DNA from 4 places in the Sphingomonas sp. STIS6.2 genome. Region 2 is predicted to be linked to each of the others. Evidence: riboswitches for the same ligand, from Rfam matches in the RefSeq annotation. Region 2 holds a riboswitch; each other region holds the start of a gene.
What was found. A riboswitch is a leader RNA that binds a small molecule or an ion and turns the genes downstream of it on or off. The one in region 2 is predicted to bind cobalamin.

Region 1: it holds a riboswitch for cobalamin, as region 2 does, so the genes downstream of both, sphst_RS17230 (TonB-dependent receptor plug domain-containing protein) here and cobW (cobalamin biosynthesis protein CobW) in region 2, are expected to answer to the same signal.
Region 3: it holds a riboswitch for cobalamin, as region 2 does, so the genes downstream of both, sphst_RS06345 (TonB-dependent receptor) here and cobW (cobalamin biosynthesis protein CobW) in region 2, are expected to answer to the same signal.
Region 4: it holds a riboswitch for cobalamin, as region 2 does, so the genes downstream of both, sphst_RS17205 (DUF1636 domain-containing protein) here and cobW (cobalamin biosynthesis protein CobW) in region 2, are expected to answer to the same signal.

What each region holds. Positions count from the first base shown of each region.
Region 1 is NZ_JPDP02000159.1:525,285-531,324, reverse strand. It holds gene sphst_RS17255 (carboxyl transferase domain-containing protein) at 1-265, shown strand, start outside; gene sphst_RS17250 (nuclear transport factor 2 family protein) at 270-755, shown strand; gene sphst_RS17245 (acetyl/propionyl/methylcrotonyl-CoA carboxylase subunit alpha) at 752-2,587, shown strand; gene sphst_RS17240 (MaoC family dehydratase) at 2,587-3,039, shown strand; gene sphst_RS17235 (HpcH/HpaI aldolase/citrate lyase family protein) at 3,036-3,860, shown strand; cobalamin riboswitch at 3,919-4,151, shown strand; gene sphst_RS17230 (TonB-dependent receptor plug domain-containing protein) at 4,334-6,040, shown strand, end outside.
Region 2 is NZ_JPDP02000041.1:424,453-430,492, forward strand. It holds gene sphst_RS08205 (HoxN/HupN/NixA family nickel/cobalt transporter) at 169-1,206, shown strand; cobalamin riboswitch at 1,367-1,583, shown strand; gene cobW (cobalamin biosynthesis protein CobW) at 1,721-2,770, shown strand; gene cobN (cobaltochelatase subunit CobN) at 2,776-6,040, shown strand, end outside.
Region 3 is NZ_JPDP02000041.1:26,503-32,542, reverse strand. It holds gene sphst_RS06365 (glycoside hydrolase family 127 protein) at 1-558, opposite strand, end outside; gene sphst_RS06360 (hypothetical protein) at 700-909, opposite strand; gene sphst_RS06355 (ankyrin repeat domain-containing protein) at 1,003-1,575, opposite strand; gene sphst_RS06350 (catalase) at 1,646-3,346, opposite strand; cobalamin riboswitch at 3,567-3,805, shown strand; gene sphst_RS06345 (TonB-dependent receptor) at 3,974-6,040, shown strand, end outside.
Region 4 is NZ_JPDP02000159.1:517,162-523,201, reverse strand. It holds gene sphst_RS17215 (FecCD family ABC transporter permease) at 1-676, shown strand, start outside; gene sphst_RS17210 (ABC transporter ATP-binding protein) at 670-1,455, shown strand; cobalamin riboswitch at 1,477-1,663, shown strand; gene sphst_RS17205 (DUF1636 domain-containing protein) at 1,761-2,177, shown strand; gene cobT (nicotinate-nucleotide--dimethylbenzimidazole phosphoribosyltransferase) at 2,174-3,187, shown strand; gene sphst_RS17195 (histidine phosphatase family protein) at 3,184-3,762, shown strand; gene cobS (adenosylcobinamide-GDP ribazoletransferase) at 3,759-4,475, shown strand; gene sphst_RS17185 (cobyric acid synthase) at 4,443-5,933, opposite strand; gene cbiB (adenosylcobinamide-phosphate synthase CbiB) at 5,921-6,040, opposite strand, start outside.

The sequences.
Region 1 (6,040 bases), on a different contig from region 2:
GATGGGCGGCGAACAGGCGGCCTCGGTCCTCGCCACCGTTCACCGCGACGCGGACGACTGGACGGCGGAGGAGGCCGAAGCGTTCAAGGCGCCGGTTCGTCAGAAATATGAGGACGAGGGGAATCCCTGGTACGCGACCGCGCGGCTGTGGGACGACGGGATCATCGATCCCGCGCAGACCCGCGACGTGCTCGGCCTCGCGCTCGCCGCGACGCTCAACGCTCCCATCGCCGAACGCCCCGCGTTCGGTGTGTTCAGGATGTAAGCCGATGATCCTGCTATCGTTTCTGCTGGCCGCGGGTCAGGTCACACCGGTCCAGCCGATCGTCAAGGGCACCGGCTTGCCGCCAGTCGTGGTGACCGAGGAGGCTGGCGTCATGGTGCCGATCGACGCGATGTTCGCTGCGTTGGCCACCCGCGATGGCCAGGCACTGCTCGCACAGGTACGCCCCGAGGGGGGTGCTACGGCAGTGGAAGAAATGGCCGACGGCACGCGCATCATCCGCCGGACCGGCTGGTCCGACTTCGCCGCCCGTCTGAAGCCCGGACCGGAGCGATATGCGGAACGCCTGACGGATCCCGCCGTGGATATCGATGGCGATATCGCGATGGTATGGTCGCCCTATGTCTTCACCATCGACGGCCGGGTCGCGTATTGCGGGACCGACCATTTCGACATGGTGCGCGACGCGGGCCGGTGGAAGATCCTCAACATCACTTGGTCTAAGCGGACCACCGGATGCCCCGCGCAATGATCGAATCACTGCTCATCGCCAATCGTGGCGAGATCGCCTGCCGCATCATCCGCACAGCTCGGGCGTTGGGAATCCGCACGATCGCGGTCTATTCCGATGCCGATGCGGGCGCGCTGCATGTCCGGCACGCGGACGAGGCGGTGCATATCGGTGCGAGCCCGGCGCGCGAGAGCTATCTGGTCGGAGAGCAGATCATCGCCGCCGCGCTCGCCACCGGCGCTGAGGCTATTCATCCGGGGTACGGGTTCCTGTCCGAGAATGCGGACTTCGCGCAGGCCGTGCTTGATGCAGGGATCCTGTGGGTTGGCCCCGATCCCGACAGCATCCGCGCGATGGGGCTGAAGGATGCCGCGAAGCAGCGAATGATGGCGGCCGGGGTCCCGGTGACGCCAGGCTATCTGGGGGAAGACCAGTCGCCTGATAGGCTCCAGCGTGAGGCGGATGCCATCGGCTACCCGGTCCTGATCAAGGCCGTCGCCGGCGGCGGCGGCAAGGGTATGCGCCGCGTCGACGCGTCCGCCGACTTTGCCGACGCGCTCGCTTCGTGCCAGCGCGAAGCTTCCGCATCCTTCGGCAATACCGACGTGCTGATCGAGAAATATATCCTCTCGCCGCGGCATATCGAGGTGCAGGTGTTCGGCGATCGTCAGGGCAACGTCGTCCATCTGTTCGAACGCGACTGTTCGTTGCAGCGCCGGCATCAGAAGGTGATCGAGGAGGCCCCGGCGCCCGGCATGGATGATGCGACGCGCGCGGCGATCTGCGCGGCGGCGGTGCGCGCGGCACAGGCCGTGAACTATGTCGGCGCGGGTACGATCGAGTTCATCGCCGATGCGAGCGAAGGCCTGCGCGCCGATCGGATCTGGTTCATGGAAATGAACACCCGGTTGCAGGTCGAGCATCCCGTCACCGAGGAAATCACCGGACAGGACCTTGTCGAGTGGCAGCTGCGGATTGCCAGCGGCGAGGCGTTGCCGCTGCAGCAGCATGATCTTGCGATCCGCGGCTGGGCGATCGAGGCGCGGCTTTATGCGGAGGATCCCGCCAAGGGTTTCCTGCCGTCGATCGGGCGGCTCGAGGCGTTCGATCTGGGTGATGCGGCGCGGGTCGATACGGGCGTCGAACAGGGGGCAGACATATCGCCCTATTATGACCCGATGATCGCCAAGGTGATTGCCTGGGGCGACACGCGTGAAGCCGCGCGCGAGACGTTGGCGGAGGCGCTGGACAAGGCGGTCGTCTGGCCGGTCCGGTCGAATGCGGGCTTTCTCGTCCAGGCGCTCGACCATCCGGAATTTGTCGCGGGAACGCTCGATACCGGGCTGATCGCCCGCGAAGGTGCGGCGCTGATGCCCCCGGCGCAGCCTAGCGAGGAAGCGCTGATCGAGGCCGCGCGCGCGCTCGTGCGCGTCGAACCGATGGCGGGCTTTCGCCTCAACGCGGGACCTTTGAAGACGGCGCGGTTCCTGCTCGACGACGACACCGTGACGATCGATCTCGACGGTCGCGGCGTCCATGAACCGGTCGATGCCACCCTCGTTTCCGATGCCGGGCAGACCTGGCAGTTGCGGCCTTGGCGTGCGTCTGGCGCGGCGATGGGGGCGGCAGCGGACGGCGCTATCTTGTCACCGATGCCGGGACGGATCATCGCGGTCGACGTGGCGGCCGGGGACCGTGTCGCAAAGGGGCAGAAGCTCGTGACGCTGGAGGCGATGAAGATGGAGCATTCGCTCGTCGCGCCGTTCGACGGGACGGTTGCCGAACTGACCGCGATCGAAGGCGGGCAGGTGAGCGATGGCATGGTGCTCGCACGTATCGAGAAGGATGATTGATGGCCGGCCGCTATTTCGACCAATGGGCGATCGGCGACCGGATCGTCCATGAGATCCGCCGCACCGTCACGGAGACGGACAACCTCCTGTTTTCGACGATGACGCACAACCCGCAGCCGCTGCACCTCGATGCGGAGGCGGCGAAGGCGAGCGAATTCGGGCAGATCCTCGTCAACGGCACCTTCACGTTCGCGCTGATGGTGGGATTGTCGGTCGGCGACACGACGCTCGGAACGCTCGTCGCCAATCTCGGTTACGATAAGCTCGTGCATCCGAAACCCGTCTTCATCGGCGACACGATGCGCGCCGAGACCGAGGTCGTCGAACTCAAGCCCAGCCGGTCACGCTCGAACGCCGGGATCGTCACATTCATGCACCAGCTGATCAACCAGCGTGACGAGATCGTCTGTCGGTGCCTCCGCTCGGCACTGCTGTTGCGGACGCCGGCATGAGGTTGCGCTCGCTGCTGTTCGTGCCCGCAGACCGGCCCGAGCGTTTTGCGAAGGCCGCAGCGAGCGGGGCCGATGCCATCATCCTCGATCTGGAGGACTCGGTCGCGCTCTCCCGCAAGGCCGTTGCCCGCGAGGCGGTCCGGGCCGCGTTGCAGGACCACACCGACGTCGTGCGGATAGTCCGGATCAATCCCGTCGACTCCGGGTGGCTGGACGACGATCTCGCTGCCGCGAGGGGCGCCGATGCGATCATGCTGCCCAAGGCGACCGGACCCGCGACCGTCCTCGCACTGGTCGAGGCTTATGGCGATGACTGTCCGCCGATCCTGCCGATCGCGACCGAAGTGCCCGCCGCGATCTTCACACTGGGCGAATATGCGCGGGTCAACGACCGGTTATGCGGCCTGACCTGGGGCGCCGAAGACCTGCCCGCGGCGATCGGCGCGGCGGCCAGTCGGGAGGACGACGGATCCTATACCGAACCCTATAAGCTCGTACGATCGCTGCTGCTGTTCGGCGCCCATGCGGCGGACGTCGCGGCGATCGAGACGGTCTATCCCGCAATCGCGGACATTGACGGGCTGGCAGCCTATGCCGCGCGCGGCAGCCGTGACGGCTTTACCGGCATGATGGCGATTCATCCGTCGCAGGTCGCCACGATCAACGCCGCGTTCACGCCGGATGCGGCGACCGTTGCACATGCGCACGCCGTCGTCGCTGCGTTTGCGGCGGCTCCCGAGGCGGGCGCGCTGCAGCTTGATGGGCGGATGATCGATGCGCCGCACTTACGTCAGGCGCGGGCGATCCTCGCGCGACTCTAGGCCCATTGGCGGCAGGAAATTTCTGCGCTACCGTCGCCCTGCGAAACCGGTGAAGGCCGGGGTCGCAGATCGCGTCGGTGCCCCTCGGGGCTTCAAAGGGAATGCGGTGCGGGAGACGGTCCTCCTCATGCCGCGGCTGTCCCTGCAACTGTAAGCGGTGAGTGCGGTGCGCATGTCCCTTCATCACGGGGGGACGACCACTAGGCCTGAGCGCAAGCGCAGGGCCCGGGAAGGTCGCGTACCGGGCGTCGACCCGTGAGCCAGGAGACCTGCCGGCGCTCGGTCGCTCTTGCCATGGTCCAGGGGATGACCGCGGCACGGTACTCCGTCTGAGCGACGAACCATGCGGCGGGGGCCGCATCGGTGCGCGTGGCGGGTGCGGTTCGGCGTACACCCCAAGCGTTGCGCCGGCTGTCCGTAGCATCGGACGGCAGGCCCCGGCCGGTCGCTCGTGACGCCGGGGGTATCGTTTCATGACCAGAATTTTCGTTTCGCTTGTGGCGCTCGCCACCGCCACGGCCTTTGCATCGCCGGCCGCGGCCGAGCCTGATCCGGTTACTGCGGCGACGGGCGAGGCGGCAGGGGGCGGCGCCGAGCTGGTGATCACCGCATCGCGATCGGGGGACGCGGTTCCCGCCGATCAGCTCGGGGCGTCGGTGACGGTGCTCGACGCCGCCACGCTCGACCAGCGGCAGACCCGGATCGTGTCCGACGTGCTGCGCGACGTTCCCGGACTGGCGGTCAGCCGGACCGGCGCGGTCGGGGGGACGACGCAGGTCCGGATCCGCGGATCGGAGGGCAATCACGTGCTCGTGCTGATCGACGGGATCGAAGTGTCCGATCCCTATCAGGGCGAATATGACTTCGGCACGCTGATTGCCGACGAGGCGGCACGGGTCGAGGTGCTGCGCGGCCAGCAATCGGCGCTGTACGGGTCCGACGCGATCGGCGGCGTCATCCAGTATCTCACGCTGAGCGGCGCGGAGGCCCCGGGCGTATCACTACGGGCCGAAGGGGGATCGTTCGGCACGTTTTCGGGAGGCGCCCGGGTCGCGGGCGTAGCGCGCAATCTCGATTACGCGCTATCGAGCTCGACCTACCTCACCGACGGCACGCCGACCGCACGGGGCGGATCGCGCGACATCGGCGCGAAGAGCGTCGGCGCGACGGGCAAGCTCAGCTGGTCGCCGACCGACACGCTGAAGGTCACGGGCGTCGGGCGCTACAGCTATACCGATGCCGACAGCAACGACACGGCATTGAGCGGCCCGCAGTTCGGCACGATCGTCGATACGCCAGGCGCGCGCAGCACGGTCGAGGCATATTACGGGCTGGTTCGCGCCGAACTCGCGCTGGCGGATGGCCGGTGGACGAATGCGCTCAGCGGCCAGTTTGCCGATACGACACGCCGGGCGCTGGTCGACGATGCCTTGAGCTTCGGCAACAAGGGACGCCGGTACAAGGGATCGTTCGAAAGCGCCTTCCGGTTCGGCACCGATCGCATCCGGCATCGGCTGACCGCCGCAGTCGATGTCGAGCGTGAGGAATTTCAGACGCTTAGTCCGGTCCCTTCGGAGTTCGTCTTCACAGGGCGGCGGCACACCGACAATGTCGGGATCGTCGGACAGTATGACGTCGTGATCGACGACGCGCTAGCGATCGGCGGATCGGTGCGGCGCGACGAGAATAACCGGTTCGACGACACCACCACCTACCGCGCGCAGGCGAGCTATCGTTTTGCGACCGGAACGCGGGTGCGCGGTGCCTACGGTACCAGCGTGAAGAACCCCGGCTACTTCGATCTCTTCGGCTATTCCGACGGTCGTTATATCGGCAATCCGAACCTCAAGCCCGAAAAGTCAAAGGGGTGGGAAGCCGGGGTCGAACAGGCTTTCGGGGGGGATCGTGCGACGATCGGCGCGACCTATTTCGACAGTCGGCTGACGAACGAGATCTTTACCACCTATCCTGCCCCCGACTTCGTCGCGACGCCCGGCAACCGCATCACGCGATCGACGCAGCATGGCGTCGAGGTGTTTGCTACAGCCCAGCCAATTCCGCAGCTGCGCTTCGACCTCGCCTATACCTATCTGAAGGCGCGCGAGGACGGGGGCGTGGAGATCCGGCGACCCAACCATATCGGCAGCGTCAACATGACTGCGTTCAGCCGCGACCAGCGC
Region 2 (6,040 bases):
GGGGGTGGCCGAGGCACGGTGAACGCCGTCTGAGCGACGACAATGCGGCGGGGGCCGCATCGGCGACGCATGCCGGCCGCTCATGGCGTCCGGTCGGCGCGCGTCCCGGTCGTTCGCGGCAGGCCCCCGTCCTCGTCGGACGCCGGGGATGTGCCAATGACCAAGATCATGACCGGGCGGACCGCCGGTCGTTCGACGCGACACCGGATCGGCTGGATGTTCGCGATGCTGGTGGCGGCCAATATCGCCGCCTGGGGATGGGCGTTCGCGCTGTTCCAGGCGCAGCCGCTGATGCTGGGCACCGCGATGCTCGCCTGGGGGCTGGGGCTGCGCCACGCGGTCGATGCGGATCATATCGCGGCAATCGACAATGTGACGCGCAAGCTGATGCAGGATGGGCAGCGGCCGATCGGGGTCGGCTTCTGGTTCGCGGTCGGCCATTCGGGGATCGTCCTGATCGCCGCGGTCGGAATCGCGCTGACCGCGAGCGCGCTGTCACAGTTCGAGGCGTTCAAGCAGGCGGGCGGGGTGATCGCGACGCTGATATCCGCGCTGTTCCTGTTCACGATCGCGGCGATGAACCTGATCATCCTGCGATCGGTGTGGCGGACCTTTGGCCATGTCCGCGGCGGGGGGCGCTATGTCGAGGAAGACCTCGACCTGCTGCTCGGCAATCGCGGGCTGCTCGCGCGGCTGTTCCGGCCGATGTTCCGGCTGGTCACGCGCAGCTGGCACATGGCGCCGCTCGGGTTCATGTTCGGGCTGGGGTTCGACACTGCCACCGAAGTCGCGATCCTCGGCCTGTCGGCGAGCCAGGCGGCGGACGGGCTGTCGATCGGCACGGTGCTGGTGCTGCCGGTGCTGTTCGCGACGGGCATGGCGCTGGTCGACAGTGCCGACGGGGTGGTGATGCTCGGCGCCTATGAATGGGCGTTCGTGAAGCCGATCCGCAAGCTCTATTACAACATCACGATCACGCTGATCTCGGCGATCGTCGCGATCGCGATCGGCGGGATCGAGACGCTCGCGCTGCTGGCGTCGAAGCTGGGGCTGAGCGGGGGCGTGTGGGACGTCGCTTCGGCGCTGGGCGAAAATTTCAACGGGCTGGGCTTTGCGATCATCGCGCTGTTCGTGGCGTGCTGGGTGCTGAGTTTCGCGATCTACCGGTGGAAGCGGTTCGACGAGATCGAGGTGGTGCGGGGCTAACAAACAGCGTCGTCATCCTGCGCTCGACCCGGCACCCAGAGCCAGGCACCGCATTTTGTTTGGCTCTGGGTCCTGACTTTCGTCGGGATGACGGAGGTCAGGTGCATTGGCACAACCGCCAAACTCCTCTAAACCCAACCCCGAGGTTTGGTTCTACCGAACCTCAACAGATCGCGCCGGTGCCCTTCGGGGCTTGAATGGGAATGCGGTGCGGGAGGTTTGCCTCCCAATGCCGCGGCTGTCCCTGCAACTGTAAGCGGTGAGCGAGACGCACAGGCCCCCGATGCGGGGGCAGCCACTGGGTCACGGGACCTGGGAAGGCGTGCATCGAGCTTCGACCCGCGAGCCAGGAGACCTGCCAGCGTCATGGTCGCTCTTGCCTTGATCCAGGGGATGGTCGCGGCACGGTACTCCGTCTGAGCGACGAACGCGTGCGGCCGTCAGGTCGTGCGCGCGTGTGGCTGCGGGCGTGCGTCCGTCCGTGGCTGTCGTTCCGACGCCCGGAGAGTATCGCATGACCGACCCCCAGCCGACCCTGGCCAAGATTCCCGTTACCATCGTCACCGGATTCCTCGGCGCGGGCAAGACCACGCTGATCAGTCATCTGATCCGCAATGCCGGCGGCCGGCGGCTCGCGGTGATCGTCAACGAATTCGGCACGCTTGGTATCGACGGCGACATCTTGAAGGGGTGCGCGATCCCCGATTGCCCGGCCGAGAATGTCGTCGAGCTCGCCAATGGCTGCATCTGCTGCACCGTCGCGGACGATTTCATCCCGACCGTCGAGACGTTGCTCGCGCTCGACCCGCGGCCCGACCATATCCTGATCGAGACGTCGGGGCTCGCTTTGCCCAAGCCGTTGCTCAAGGCGTTCGACTGGCCCGCGATCCGGTCGCGGATCACGGTCGACGGGGTGATCGCGCTGGCCGATGCGGAAGCGGTCGCCGCGGGACGGTTCGCGCCCGACCTCGCCGCGATCGAGGCGCAGCGCCGCGCCGATCCGAGCGTCGATCACGAGACGCCGCTCGCCGAGGTGTTCGAGGACCAGCTCGCCTGTGCGGATCTGGTGCTGCTGACCAAGGCGGATCTGGCGGGCGAGGCGGGGGTGGCTGCGGCGCGCGCGGTGATCGCGACGGAGTCCCCGCGTGCGTTGCCGGTGATCGCGCTGACCGACGGGGTGATCGATCCGCGTGTCGTGCTGGGGCTGAACGCGGCGGCGGAGGACGACATCGCGGCGCGGCCGTCGCATCATGATGGCGCGGACGACCACGAGCATGACGATTTCGACAGCATGATCGTCGACCTCGGCGAGATCGCGGACCCGGCGGCGCTCGCCGCGCGGATCGAGACCCTCGCGCGCGACGCCGACATCCTGCGCGTGAAGGGCTATGCCGCGGTGACGGGCAAGCCGATGCGGCTGCTGGTGCAGGCGGTCGGTGCGCGGGTGCGGACGCAATATGACCGGCCGTGGCGCGGCGACGAGGCGCGACAGACGCGGCTGGTGGTGATCGCCGAGCATGACCGGATCGACCCTGCAAGGATCCGGGCCGCGCTTCAGGGCTGACGGCGATGCACGTCGTCTTCCGCGAAAGCCACGGGCTGGAGGAGAGTGCGGTCCCGCAGGACCTCGCGCAGAGCCCGGCGGATCTTGTCGTCCTGTCCTTTTCGGACGGGGATCTCGGCGCGTTCGCGGCCGGGTGGCGGCGTGCGGCGGCGAACGGGAGCCCGCTGCCGTCGCTCCGGCTCGCCAACCTGTCCGCGCTCGCGCATCCGCTGTCGGTCGATACCTATGTCGAGCGAACGCTAGCGGGGGGTGAAGGGGCGAAGGGGATCGTGATCCGGCTGATCGGCGGGCGGTCCTACTGGTCCTATGGGTTACAGCAGGTCGAGGCGCTGGCGCGGGCGCGGGGGATCGCGCTGGCGGTGCTGCCCGCGGACGGGCGCAGCGATGCGCGGCTCGATGCGGCGTCGACGGTGCCGGTGTCGACGCTGCGCCGGCTCGCCGCGCTGTGCGACGATGGCGGCGCGGTCGCGGCGCAGGCGGCGCTGGCGCAGATGGCGCTGGCGGCGGGGCTCTATGCCGGGCCGGTCGCGGGGGTGAAGACGGTTCCCGAGGTCGGTGGCTGGCAGCCGCGCGACGGGGTGACGTGCCCGGCGGCGTTCGCGATGACCGCGACGCGGCCGCGAATCCTGCTGATCTTCTACCGCTCCTATCTGACCGCCGCCGATCTCGACCCGATCGAGGCGCTGCATGCCGGGCTGAGCGGGGCGGGGTTCGACGTCGTCGGGCTGTTCGCGCCGTCGCTGAAGGCGCCGGGCGCGGCGGGGTGGCTCAAGCGCTGGGTCGTTGCGCTGCGTCCGGCGGCGATCGTGAATGCCACCGCGTTTTCCGGCCGCGGCGCCGATGACAGCTCGCCGCTCGACGAAGCGGGGGTGCCGGTGTTCCAGGTCGCGCTGGCGACGTCGGACCGCGCCGCCTGGGCGGGGTCGACGCGCGGGTTGTCCCCCGCCGACCTGGCGATGCACGTCGTCCTGCCCGAAGTCGACGGACGCCTGTTCGCGGGCGTCGCAAGCTTCAAGGAGGACGGCGTCCGCGACGACGCTCTCGGCTATGCGCGCCGCGAGCACCGGGCCGACCCCGAGCGGATCGCGGCGATCGTCGCGCGCGTCATCGCGTGGGTGCGGCTGGCGACGCGACCGGTCGCTGAGCAGCGGCCCGCGGTTGTGCTGTCGACCTATCCGGGCAAGGATTATCAGATGGCGCATGCGGTCGGGCTCGACGCGCTGGCGTCCGCGGACGCGATCGTCGAGGATCTGGCGGCGGCGGGCTATGCGACCGGCGGCGCGGCGCCGCAAGCGCTGGCCGAGGCGCTGGAGACGGGGCGGATCGCGTGGCCGGTCGCGGCGTATCGCGCGGCGCTTGGAGCGTTGCCGGCCGTGTTGCGCGATGCGCTCGAGGAAAGCTGGGGCGCGCCCGAGGACGATCCGGCCTGTATCGACGGCGCGTTCGAGTTCGCGGCCGTCGAGCGGGGGGGCGTGGTGATCGCGCTCCAGCCCGAACGCGGGCGCAGCGCGGCGCGGGTCGGCGAGTATCACGACCTCTCGCGCTGTCCCCGTCATGCCTATGTCGCCTTCTATCTGTGGCTGCACGCGCGCAGGACCGATGCGCTGATCCATGTCGGCGCGCACGGGACGCTCGAATGGTTGCCGGGCAAGGCGGTCGCGCTGTCGGGGGAATGCTGGCCCGAGGCGCTGACCGGGGCGATGCCGGTGCTCTATCCGTTCATCGTCAACGATCCGGGCGAGGCGGCACAGGCACGGCGGCGGATCGGCGCGGTGACGATCGGCCATGTCCCGCCGCCGGCCGCGACGACGCGCAGCGGTGCGGGGCTGGGGCGGCTCGAATCGTTGCTCGACGAATTTTCGACCGCCGACGGGCTCGACCCCGCGCGTCGCGACCGGCTGCAGCGCGACATCGCCGACGAGGCGCGCGCGACCGGGCTGGCGGCGACGCTGCGGCTCGACGAGGAGGCGAGCCAGGCGGAGGCGATCACGCGGATCGACACGTTCGTGTGCGACGTGAAGGAGAGCCAGTTCGGCGACGGTCTGCACGTCTATGGGCGTGGTGACCAGGGCGAGGCCGAGCGCGACGGGCTGCTGAGCGCGTTGCGGGGCAGGCGGATCGCGGCGGGGCCGTCGGGGTCGCCGTGGCGCGGACGCAGCGACGTCCTGCCGACCGGGCGCAACCTGTATGCGACCGACGCGCGCGGCGTGCCGTCGCGCGCGGCGCATGCGCAGGGCGTGCGGCTGGCCGACGAGCTGGTCCGCCGGCATCTGCAGGACGAGGGCGACTATCCGCGCGCGCTGGTCGTCGACCTCTGGGCGTCGGCGACGATGCGGACCGCAGGCGAGGAGTTTGCGATGGCGCTCCACCTGCTGGGTACGGAGCCGGTCTGGGATCACGCGTCGGACCGCGTCACGGGGGTCGAGATCCTGCCGCTGGCAAGGCTCGACCGGCCGCGGATCGACGTGACGCTGCGCGTGTCGGGGCTGTTCCGCGATGCGTTTCCCGCGCTCGGCCAGATGTTCGGGCAGGCGGTGCGCGCGCTGGCGCTGCGCGACGAGCCCGGCGACTGGAACCCGTTCGTCGGCACTGCCGTCGGTGCGCGCGTCTATGGGCCCGAGCCGGGTCGCTACGGGCTCGGGCTCGGCGATGCGGGCGAGGCCTATGGCGAGGCGGCGCGGGCGGCGGCGGGGGCGGCATGGCTGGCGGCGTCGTGCCACGCGCTCGACGGGGCGGGCGATGACAATGCGACGCGGTTCGATCCGGCGGGGATCCGCGACCGGGTCGCCGCCGCCGACGCGTTCGTCCATGTCCAGGACCTGCCCGAAACCGACCTGTTGCTCGCCGCGGATTATGCCGCGCACGAGGCGGGGTTCGCGGCGGCGCAGGCGGGTGCCGGGGGTAAGGCCGCGGCGCTGTATCATCTGGACGCGCGGGACCCGGAACGGCCGCGTGCGCGGCCGCTGGACGAGGAGATTGCGCGGGTCGTTCATGCGCGGGCGGCGAACCCGGCCTGGGTCGAGGGGATGATGCGGCACGGGTTTCGCGGGGGCGCGGAGATCGCCGCGACGCTCGACCATATGGCGATGTTCGCGCAGCTGGCGCGGGTGGTGTCGCCCGAGCTTATCGATCTCTACTATGATGCGACGCTGGGGCGCGACGCGGTGCGCGCGTTTCTGGAGAGCGCAAACCCCGCGGCGCTGGCGGCGATGACCGCGCGGTTCGCGGCGCTGCATGCGGCCGGGCTGTGGCCGACGCGGCGCAATTCGA
Region 3 (6,040 bases), 400 kb from region 2:
CGCCATGACCTTGTGATAGGTGTACAGCGGCACCCACCCTTCATTCAGGCTGAACCCGGTCGACCGGATCTCCCGCTTGCGCAGCTCCTCGTACACGACCTTGCCATCGACGGTCTTGCCGTCGCGCTCGACGGTCGTCCCGCCTGCATAGCCATCCCCCTGCTTCCGCTGGATCGCCTTGAGTTCGGCGACGATATAGGCCGCGCGGTCACGGAATTGCTGGTCCCCCGTCTGCGCATAGACCAGCGACAGCGCGCTGAGATAATGGCCGAGCGAATGCCCGGCGATCCCGCGCGACTCCCATCCGCCATAGACTTCGCCCTTGGTCGGCAACCCTGCCCCGGCATGGAAATTGTGCAGCAGACGGTTCGCATCGAGCGACAGCAGATAGCGCTGGTTCGCCTGCACCGACGTCAGGAAGATCGACGGCCGCAACCGCACCTGCGACAGCGGAAAGGGGGTCGCTGCCGAGGTTGCATCCGCCGCCGCCAGGGCGAATGGCGGCACCGCCCCCAGTGCGATCCCCGCGCCTAGCGCACCGCGACGCGTCCAACCCATGTCACTCTCCCAGCCACGTCTTTAGACACAGGCTATCGGCTTCACTTGTCGGAGTAAATCCCGCGACTGACATCTGCTGACGGTGTGATCGTGAACATCGGTGCGCCGTGATCCAGACCCGGCCGCACTAGCGTGAGCGTCTCAGTCGCGCGGCGCGCGAGCGATCACCGCCTGCGCGGCTCGGAGGCGGGCCTTCCATATCTTGACCGACGGATGCCCGGCCGCGAGGCCGGCGAGCCGCCCCTCGATCTGGACGGCCTCGTGCTTGGCTGCGTCGAGCTCGGCGGCTGTCGGCGCAGGCTGGATATTGGCGCGCGCGTGTGCGCCGGTGCGTCCCTTGCTCTTGGTCATGGCCAACGCGATGGCCCCGGATGCCGCGCCGCGTCAATGCGGAACGGCAGCGACACGGCCCGCTGCGGCACCCGGGACGCCCGAAGACTTGCGTCAGCGCTTCACGCGTTCCGCCATCGCGGCGTTGCCCTGCCCGGCCGCGACCGAACCTGCCGATCGTCCCGCCGCATCCTGGATCGTCCGGTCCGCACCCGCCGCCAGCAACAGCTCGACCTGCGCCCGCCGATTGAACAGCGACGCCATCATCAGCGCGGTCTGCCCGGCATGATTGCGCGCGTTCACGTCGCACCCTGCCTTCAGCAGCCGTGCCGCGATCGCATCCTCGCCCTTGAACGCGACACCCATCTGCGCGCTGTTGCCCTGGTCGCGATCCGGACGGCAGGCGTCGGCGCCCTTGCCGATCAGCGCGTCCACGGTGGCAAGCTGTCCGTTATACGCCGCCAGGATCAGGGGCGTGAAACCGCGCTCGTCATAGGCATTGATGTCGGCGCCGGCCTTGAGCAGCGGATCGATCATGTCCGTGCGGCCGAGCCGGGCCGCCTCGAACAGCAGCTGCTGGCGACGCTCGGGTGATGGCAAGGCCGCGACCGCAGGGGGCGTGCGTCGCTCGGTCGCAGCGGCCTGTGGACCGGCTGCGGCGAGCAGCGCGGCAAGATAAGTCAGCATCGTCGGTCTCGATTCCTTGAAGTCTGCCATGGCAGGAAGCGCGCGCCGTCGCGCACCCCCTGCCCCGGGATCAGCGGGCGCCCTGGCCCGGGTTGGCGGCGCGATAGTCCGCCACCGCGCGCGACACGTCGGCGATCGGCACGTTCACCGCGGTTGCCAGGCGCGTGCCGAAGTCCTTGTCCGCCTGGTAGAAGTAGCTGACCATGATCGTCTTCGTCCGCGCCGACGTCACGACATTGAGATCACCCGCCAGGTTGGTCACCAGATCCGCCTTGTCCTGCGGCTTCAGCGCCCGGTAGAATTCGCCCGCCTGGGCGAAGTTGTTGGTCTTGGCGATCGGCTTCGCATCGACGGTCGCGTCGATGCCATAGGGCGCGGCGCGGAAGCGGGCATCGGTCGACTTTGCCGCGGTCGCCGCCGGGAAATAATTCACGTCGGACGCGCGGTTGGCGTGGTCGAGCTGGCCGTCCTGGTAATTGTTGACGACGCTCGCGAGCGGACGATTGACCGGCAACTGCATCGCATTGGCGCCGATGCGATAGCGCTGCGTGTCCGAATAGGAAAACAGCCGCCCCTGCAGCATCCGGTCCGGCGACGCCTCGATCCCCGGCACGAGGTTGGCCGGTGCGAACGCCGACTGCTCGGTATAGTCGAAGAAGTTGGTCGGCACCTTGTTGAGCGTCATCTCGCCGATCTTGCGGAACGGCACGCCCAGCCATTCCTTGGTATCGTCGAACGGATTATAGTCGAGCTTGGCGAACGCCGACGCCGACATCGTCTGCACCATCAGGTCCCAGACGGGGAAGTTGCCCTTGCCGATCTCGCCATAGAGATCATCGGTCAGGTAGTTCCATGTCGCGGTCGCCACCTGCGCGCCGTTCAGGTTGCGCACGCCCTGGCGGCTGATCCAGCGGAACTTGGCGAACACCGTTTCACCCTTGGCATTCACCAGCTTGAAGGCATGGACGCCGTTGCCGTCCATTGTCCGGTAGGATGCCGGCGTACCGAGGTTCGAATAGACATGCGCGAGCATGTTGGTCGCCTCGGGCGTGGCCGAGAAGAAGTCGAAGAAGCGATTGGGGTCCTGCTTGTTCGTCACCGGCGAGGGCTTGAGCGCGTGGATCATGTCCGGAAACTGGATCGCGTCGCGGATGAAGAAGATCGGCAGGTTGTTGCCGACCAGATCCCAATTGCCCTGATCGGTATAGAATTTGGTCGCAAAGCCGCGCGGATCCCGCATGCCCTCGGGGCTGCCCGAGGGGTGGATCACGGTCGAGAAGCGGACGAACACCGGCGTCTGCTTGCCGGGCATGAACAAGGATGCACCGGTGATGCTCGAAATGTCCGCGGTCGCGGTGAACACGCCGTGGGCACCGGTTCCGCGGGCATGGACGACGCGCTCGGGCACGCGCTCACGGTCGAAGCGTGCGAGCTTCTCGATCAGCGTCGTGTCCTCGAGCAGGACGGGGCCAAGGTCGCCCGCCGCCTTCGAGTGGCGGTTCTCGCCGATCGGCGCACCATTGTCGCGGGTCATCTGCGGCGCGGCGACACTGGCTGAATCACCCTTGGCTTCGACGGTGCCGGCAACCCCGGCCTGCGCCAGCGCGGGCTTGCCGGCGCTGGACGGTGCCGCCGCGGTCGTCATGCGGGTTTCCGCCTGCGTCTCGGCCGGCGCCACCGTCTGCGCGGCGACCGGCTGAATCATGGCACCAGCCGATGTCGCAGCCAGCAGCATCGCCGTCACGGCCTGACGGCTCTTCACGTTCTTCATCTCGATCCCTTAATCCTGCATGCCATCAGCGTGGCATTTCCGCACAGAGCGTGCGGCACCGCCGCCTCCTGATCGAGGACGCGCATCGCGCCAAACGGAGCTTCTGGATCACAGCAATCGAGCGGGACGATCGAGCCGCCATCGCGCCGCTCGCCGGACGATTGCCGAACGATCCTGACCGGGATAGACCGGCGCCGCTGACCTGTTCGATCCGAGCAGGGCGGCATGATCGCGTCGGTGCCCCGAAAGGGGCTTAATAGGGAACGCGGTGAGGGTGGTTCGCCACCTGAAGCCGAGGCTGTCCCTGCAACTGTAAGCGGCGAGCGAGATGCATTTCGCTTCTTCCTGCAAAGGAAGGGGCAGCCACTGGGCCAGACGTTTCGTCATGAGGGCCTGGGAAGGCCGTGCATCGTGCGAGGACCCGTGAGCCAGGAGACCTGCCGGCGTCTGGTCGCTCTTGCCTGGCCCAGGGGGTGGCCGCGGCACGGTACTCCGTCGAGCGACGACGTGTGCGGTGGGGACCGCACGGGCATGCGTGCCGGTCGCAATCGCGTCCGGCTGGCGCGGATGTCGGCCGTTCGCGGGAGGTCCCTGCCGGGTTCGCCAGACGCCCGGGGGATTACCGTAATGCCGTTCCTATTGTCTCGCCTCGCGCTCGCGGGGGCTATTCTGTCGCCTGTCTTCGCAGCACAAGTCCACGCCCAGTCCGTTCCGGATCCCGATACCAAGGACATCCTGATCGTCGGACAACATGCCCAGGACACGCTCACCACGCCGAATGGGACCGGCAGCCGCCTAGGCCTCACGCCGCTCGAGACTCCCGCGACGATCTCGGTCATCGACGGCGCCACGATCCGCGCGCGCGGCGACCTGTCGGTGATCGACGCGACGAGCCGCGCACCGGGCATCAGCAATGCGGGCAATCCCGGCAATGGCGGTACCGCGCTCGCCGCGCGGGGCTTCAGCGGTCAGGGATCCGTGCTCCAGCTCATCGACGGCATCAGGCTGTTCCCGGCGGCCGGCACGATCACCTTTCCGACCGATCCGTGGATGGTCGAGCGGATCGACATCCTGAGCGGCCCGGCCTCGGTGCTCTACGGCCAGGGCGCACTGGGCGGCGCGGTGAATGTCGTGATGCGCAAACCCGATACGCAGCAGACGCACGTGGAGGGCGAGATCGGCTATGGCTCGCAGGACAGCTTCCATCTCGCGGCAGGCGCAGGGGGGCCGATCACCGAGCGCCTCTCTTACCGCATCGACGGCAGCTATCGCCGATCGGACGGCTATGTCGATCGCGGCCAGTCGCGCAGCCATGCCGTGTCGGGCACGCTGCGCTGGGCGCCGACCGACACGCTCGTCGTCACCGTGCGGGACGATTATGGCGACCAGAAGCCGATGCGCTATTTCGGCACACCGCTGATCGACGGTCGGCTCGACGACCGCATCCGGGAACGCAACTACAACACACGCGACGGCTCTATCCGATACCGCGACAACCGCACCAGCCTGCAGGTTGACTGGACGCCGAGCGATGCGGTCACCGTCAGCAACCAGGCCTATCGCCTCACCTCCAAACGCTCCTGGCTCAATCTCGAAACCTATTGCTGGATCGCCGCGGACGGCGTCTGCGCCAACGGCAGCGGCAACACCGGCACGCCGGGCGGCATCCTGCGCACCGACATGACCGGCATCGTCCACGATCAGACGCAATGGGGCGATCAGGGCAGCGTGACGCTCCGAACACAGATTGCCGATGGCGTCGGCAATGACCTTGTCATGGGCTTCGACGTCAACCTCATCAAACTGACCTACTCCCACAATTTCGGGTCTGACCCGCAGGTTTCGGAGGTCGATCCCTTCGCGTTCGATCCCAGTCTGATCGTCGACACCCAGGGGATCGCACCGCGCTATCGGACGCGGACCACCGAATATGCGGTCTTTGCCGAGGACCGGCTGAAGCTCGGCACGCACGTCTCGATCGTCGGTGGCGTGCGCTACGAGCGCGACACGATACGCCGCTGGTCGATCGACTATCCGGGCGGCGCCGGCACCGAGACGTTCGTGCTCGACAAGCGGCTGCACAATCTGACCTGGCGGGTCGGAAGCGTCTATCAGCCTATCCCGACGGTGTCGCTCTATGCGCAATATGCCACCGGCGTGGACCCGCTGGGGACGCTGACGACCTATTCGACCGGGCAGGTGCAGTTCAGCAACGCGGTTGGCGACCAGGTCGAGGTCGGCGCGAAGGCCGTGTTCCTCGACGGTCGCGGCACCGCCACCCTCGCCGCCTACCGCATCGTCAAGAAGCGCTTGCTGGCACAGCTGACCCCGACGAGCCCGGTCGAGCAGGTCGGCCAGCGATCGGCCAAGGGTATCGAGGCCGCGGTATCGCTCGATCTGCCGTACGGTGTCGGCATCGATGCGAACGGCAGCGTGCTCGACGCGACGTTCGACGACTTCGTCTCCGGCGGCACGCGCTTTGACGGCAATACCCCGCCGGACGTGCCCGAGAGGCTCGCCAATCTCTGGCTGCGCTGGAACGCGACGCGTGCGCTCCAAGCACGCGCCGGGCTGCGCTACGTTGGACGACGCTATTCAGACAATGCGAACAGCTTCCGCGTCCCCAGCTACACCATGGTCGATGCCACGCTATCGTACGCGGTAACGCCGCGCCTGGCGGTCGATATCCACGGC
Region 4 (6,040 bases), on a different contig from region 2:
TTTCGGGCTGGCGGAGCTTCATCCGGCGATGCTGCCGATCGTGGCGATCGCCGGGGCGTTCGCGGCGCTGGGGTTGCTGTTCGTGCTGGCGGCCGGGTCGCAAAGCGCCTTGTCACTGATCCTCGCGGGGATTGCGGTTGGAACGCTGGCCGTCGCGGGGGTCAGTCTGGCGCTGAACCTGTCCCCCAACCCGTTTGCAGCGATGGAGATCATGACCTGGTTGCTCGGGTCGCTCGAAGACCGGTCGTTCAGCCATGTCGCGCTGGCGCTGCCCTGTATCGCGCTCGGCATGGTGCTGGTCGCCTGGGACGGCCATGCGCTCGACGCGCTGACGCTCGGCGAGGATGGCGCACGCGCGCTAGGCGTCGATCTGCGTCGGACGCGCATGCGGATGCTGGTCGGGGTGGCGATCGGGGTCGGCGGGGCGGTTGCGGTATCGGGCGCGATCGGGTTCATCGGCCTGATCGTCCCGCATCTCGTCCGGCCGATGACCGATCGTTCGCCATCGGCGATCCTGCTCCCCTCCGCACTGGGCGGGGCCGCGTTGCTCACTTTCGCCGACGTACTGGTCCGGGTGATCCCGACGTCGAACGAACTCAAGCTCGGGGTCGTCACCGCGTTTCTCGGTGTGCCGGTGTTCCTCGTCCACCTCATCCGCGAGCGGCGGCTATGGTAGCCCTCTCCGCGGACCGCCTCAGCGTCCGCCGTGCAGGGCGGGTCGTGGTCGACGATGTCAGTTTCTCGGCAGAGGGCGGCGCGCTCATCGGGATCGTCGGCCCCAATGGGGCGGGCAAATCGACGCTGGTCCAGGCGCTTCTCGGGCTGGTTCCCGCTACTGGAGATATCCTGCTCGACGGGGTTCCGCTGGCGGAGCGCTCGCGACGTGAGATCGCGCGGACGGTCGCGTATCTGCCGCAGGGTCAAAGTCTTCATTGGCCGCTGAGCGTCGAACGTCTCGTCGCGCTGGGCCGCTTGCCCCATCTCGCACCGCTGTCGCGCATTTCTCAGCAGGATCGTGATGCGATTGCCCGTGCGATGGCAGCGGCGGACGTGACCATGCTTGCGGCGCGTGTCGCGACCGAGATTTCGGGGGGCGAGCGGGCCCGCGTCCTGCTGGCAAGGGCGCTGGCGGTGGAGGCGCCGGCGCTGATCGTCGACGAGCCACTCGCGTCGCTCGATCCCGCGCATCAGATCGCAGTCATGGAGATCCTGCGGGCGCAGGCCGCGCGGGGTGTCCTGGTGATCGCCGTCCTGCATGATCTGGGGCTCGCCGCACGCTATTGCGATCGCATCCTCGTGCTAGACGCGGGCCGGCTCGTCGCCGACGGCGCGCCGTCGGCAGTGCTGACGCCGGCGCGGCTGCGTGAGACCTATGGTGTTCGGGCGTGGTTCGGATCGATCGAGGGCGTACCGGTCGTGGTACCGCTGACGCGTGACAGCGCGCAGGGCGATTGACCCGGGCCGCTCGCCCGGCCTATCCCTCTGACCGCGACAGGTTCCCCGGCGACGGGGATGAAAAGGGAACGGGAGAACCCCGGCTGCCCCTGCAACTGTAAGCGGCGAGCCATCGTGCCATCATGCCATTGGGATCCCGGTCCCGAGAAGGCGGCGCGAAGGGCTGTGACCCGTGAGCCAGGAGACCTGCCCGTCGCGGTCGTCTTTCGTCCGGCCAGGGTGCGCCGAGCGGACGGGGGTAAACCCGCGCGACGACATAACCAGCCTGCGGCTTGTGCCGCGGGCGCGTATGTCATGGGGTTTCAATGCCAAATCTACTGGTTCCCGCCGAAGACGGGGCGGCCGTCGTCGCCTGCAGCACCTGCCGCGCTTCCACCGATGCGAAGGACGATGCCGAGGGCATGCGGGGCGGTGCAAGACTCGTCGCAGCATTGCAGGCGGTCCAGGCGAGTGATCCGCGCTATGCCGGGATTGCGGTGCAGGCGATGCCGTGCCTGTTCGCCTGCCAGGACTTCTGCACCATCCATGTTCGTGGGCCCGCGAAGATCGGCTATGTGCTGGGGCGCTTCACGCCGGATGAGGAGGCTGCGCGAGCGATCCTCGATTATGCCGTGCTGCATGCGGAGAGTGCGGAGGGGCAGGTGCCGTTTCGGCAGTGGCCCGCCGGGATCAAGGGGCATTTCATCACCCGGACGCCCCCCGCCGGCTATGTCGCGCAGTGAGGCAGTTCCCGACGGTCGCGGCGTTCGACGCGGCGCTGGGGGCTCTTCCTGCGGCAGACGAAGCCGCGCGAGGGGCCGCATCGCTGCGGCAAACACAGTTGACCAAGCCACCGGGATCGCTTGGCCGACTTGAAGACCTCGCGGTCTTCATGGCGGGCTGGCAGGGGCGCGAGCGGCCGCGGTTCGAGCGTGCGCGGGCGGCGATTTTCGCCGGAAATCACGGCGTTGCGGTGCACGGGGTGAGCGCTTTCCCGGTCTCCGTGACCGCACAGATGGTCGAGAATTTCCGTCGTGGGGGCGCGGCGATCAATGCGCTGGCGGATGCCGTCGGGCTCGAGCTGATCATCGCCGACATCGATCTGGAAACCCCCACGGCGGATTTCACGACGGCACCGGCGATGGACGAAGCCGCGTGTCTCGCCGCACTCAACATCGGTGCCGACGTCGTCGTGCCGGGGCTCGACATGCTTGTCGTGGGTGAGATGGGGATCGGGAATTCCACGTCGGCCGCAGCACTGTGTCTGCGCAGTTACGGCGGAACCGCCGCGGACTGGGTTGGCCCGGGGACGGGGGTTGATGTGGCGGGAATCGCGCGGAAAATCGCGGTGGTCGAGGCGGGGATTGGGCGGCATGATGATTTCCCGCGTACGCCGTTCGAGACGTTGCGGCGGGTGGGGGGGCGTGAAATCGTCGCGATCGCCGGCGCGGTGGTGGCGGCGCGGCTGGCGGGGGTGCCGGTGGTGCTCGACGGATTCATTTCGTCGGCGGCGATCGCACCGATTGCGGCGGCGTATCCTGGCATCACAGAGCACTGCATTGCGGGGCATTGTTCGGCCGAACCAGGGCATGAGCGGTTGCTCGCCGCGCTGAAACTCGAGCCTTTACTGAGACTTGGGATGCGGTTGGGGGAGGGAAGCGGGGCGGCGGTTGCGGTGGGAGTGATCCGGTCGGCGTTGGCGGCGCATGACGGGATGGCGACGTTTGCCGAGGCGGGGGTGTCGGTGGCGTGAGTGCGCCGTTCCTGCTCCACCTGCTGCGGCATGGCGCGCCTGAACTAACCGGGCGGATGCTGGGGCGGACCGATAGTCCGGTCACGGCGGAGGGAATGGCGGCCTGTATGGCTCGGGTAAAACCGCTGAATTTCAAGAAGATCGTCTGTTCTGATCTCATGCGATCGCAGGCTGTTGCGGATGCGATCGGGCGGGAGCGGGGGCTGGCTCCAACGACCGATGCGCGGTGGCGGGAGCTGGATTTCGGGGATTGGGACGGGCTGGCTGCGGCGGAGATCGACGCTGCGGCGTTGCAGCGGTTCTGGGACGATCCGGATGGTGCACCGCCGCCGGGTGGGGAACGGTGGAGCAATCTGGTCGCAAGAGTTACCGATGCGATAGAAGATCTTACACCCGAAACCTCATTGATCGTAACACATGGCGGGGCGATCCGTGCGGCGCTGAAAACGCTGTGCGAGTTCGGCCAGCGCGAGCTCTGGGCATTCGATTTGCCTTATGCGGCGCTGATTAGTTTGCGGATCTGGCCGGACCGGACGGCGCAGATCGTGGCGCTGCAGACTGATCCGGTTTCGTGAAGCGGCTGGTCGTCGCCTTCGGCTTTTTGACGCGCGTGCCGATGCCGCAAGTCGCTGCGAACGCTGAGGATTTTGCCGCCGCGATCCGGTGGTACCCGGTCGTCGGGGCGTGCATCGGGGTGGTCGTCGCGGCGGCGGGGTGGGTCGGCGCGCAGGTCGATCCGTGGACCGGTGCGCTCGCCGCGCTGACTATTTGGGTAGCGATTACAGGGGCTTTGCACTTGGATGGGCTGGCGGATCTGGCGGACGGGCTGGGTGCCGCGCATGGCGACCGCGACCGGCTGATCGCGGTGATGGCGGATCCGCATATCGGCAGCTTCGGTGTTGTGATGATCGCGCTGCAACTCCTTGCAAAACTTGTCTTATTGCATGCCGTTTCGAGTCAGGGATGGGCGGTCGTGATTCTCGTCCCGATGCTCGCGCGGATCGGGCCGTTATGCTGGGCGCGGTGGGTGCCGCTGCTCCGGGAGGGCGGGCTGGGAGGGATGGTGGCAGGGAAGATCAGGGTGCACGATCTGGTCTTTTGGGGGTGCGTAACAGGGTGTTTAGGGGTGCCTGTGCATGCCGTTGCAGGGGCCCCTGCACTGATCGCGGTATTCGGCTGGTGGCTGATCCGGCGGGTCGGCGGCGTTTCAGGCGATTGCCACGGTGCGGGGATCGAATTCGTCGAGACCGGGATGCTAGTCGCGCTCGCCATTGCCGGCCGCGTCTGAGCCCGCGAGCTTCGACAGCGCGATCAGCGCATCGATATCGAGATGGCGTTCGAGCGTTTCGGCAATCGCATCGAGCGCGGCGTCGATCGACGCCGCATGGTCGGGCCCTACCGCACCGACCCCGAGCCGGCTGAGCCACGCGCGGCGCTGATCCGCGAGGCCGAGCAGGCCGTGGACATAGCTGCCGGAGACGAGCCCGTCGGGGCTGACCGCGCCGTCGCGGCGGCCATCGTCGCGGGTCGTGAGCGCGCGCGCGGTGTCGGGGCCGGTGGTTTCGCCGATATGGATCTCATAGCCGTCGAACCGTGCGCCGATCGCGGTGCCGGCGACGCGCTCGAGCGTCTTGGCGGGGGACAGGATCGTCGCGACGTCGAGCAGGCCGAGCCCGGGGGCGATACCGGCGGGCCCCTCCAGCCCGTCCGGATCGGCGATGCTGCGACCGAGCATCTGATAGCCGCCGCAAAGCCCGAGCACCGGGCGGCCGCGACGGCGATGCGCGTGGATGTCGATGTCCCAGCCCTGCGCGCGGAGAAAGGCGAGGTCGGGGATCGTCGCCTTGGAGCCCGCGAGGATGATCATGTCGGCGTCGGGGATCGGTTCGCCGGGCGGGACCATGACCAACGTGACGCCGGGGTCGAGCCGCAGCGGATCGAGATCGTCGAAATTGGCGATGCGCGGGGTGATCGGACAGGCGATGACGACCTGGCCGTCCTGCCGGTCGTGACCGGGGCGGCGTTCGAGTATGACCGCATCCTCGCTCGGCAGGCGGGCGGCCTCGGGAAGCCAGGGGATGACGCCATAGCCGCGCCAGCCCGACCGCGCCTCGATCGCGCGATAGCCGTCGTCGAACAGCGCGGGGTCGCCGCGAAACTTGTTGACGAGGAAGCCGTGGATCATCGCGGCGTCGGCGGGATCGATCACCGCACGCGTGCCGACGAGCGAGGCGATGACGCCGCCCCGGTCGATATCGCCGATCAGGATGACGGGGACGCCGGCGGCGCGCGCGAAGCCCATATTTGCGATGTCGGCGGCGCGCAGGTTGATCTCGGCGGGGCTGCCCGCGCCCTCGACGACGACGATGTCCGCCTGCGCGCGGAGCCGGTGATAGCTGGCGAGCACGTCGTCCATCAGCCCCGCGCGCCCCTCGCGCCAGCGGCTGGCGCGCAGGATGCCGCGGACCTTGCCGTGGACGACGAGCTGCGAGCTGCGGTCGCCCTGCGGTTTGAGCAGGACGGGGTTCATGTCGGTGGTCGCAGCGGTGCGCGCAGCGATCGCCTGGGTCGCCTGGGCGCGGCCGATCTCGCCGCCATCGGCGGTGACGGCGGCGTTGTTCGACATGTTCTGCGGCTTGAAGGGGCGGACGGCGAGCCCGCGATTGGCGAGCGCGCGGCAGAGGCCGGCGACGAGCACCGACTTGCCGACGTCCGAGCCGGTGCCCTGGAGCATCACCGCACCCACAGCAGCGCCCCCGTGACGATCCAGAGTAGCAGGCAGGCGCGGCGATAGACCTGGAGCGCGCGGGCGATGTCGGCGGCGGTGGCGGCGGGGTGACCGCTGCCGATCCA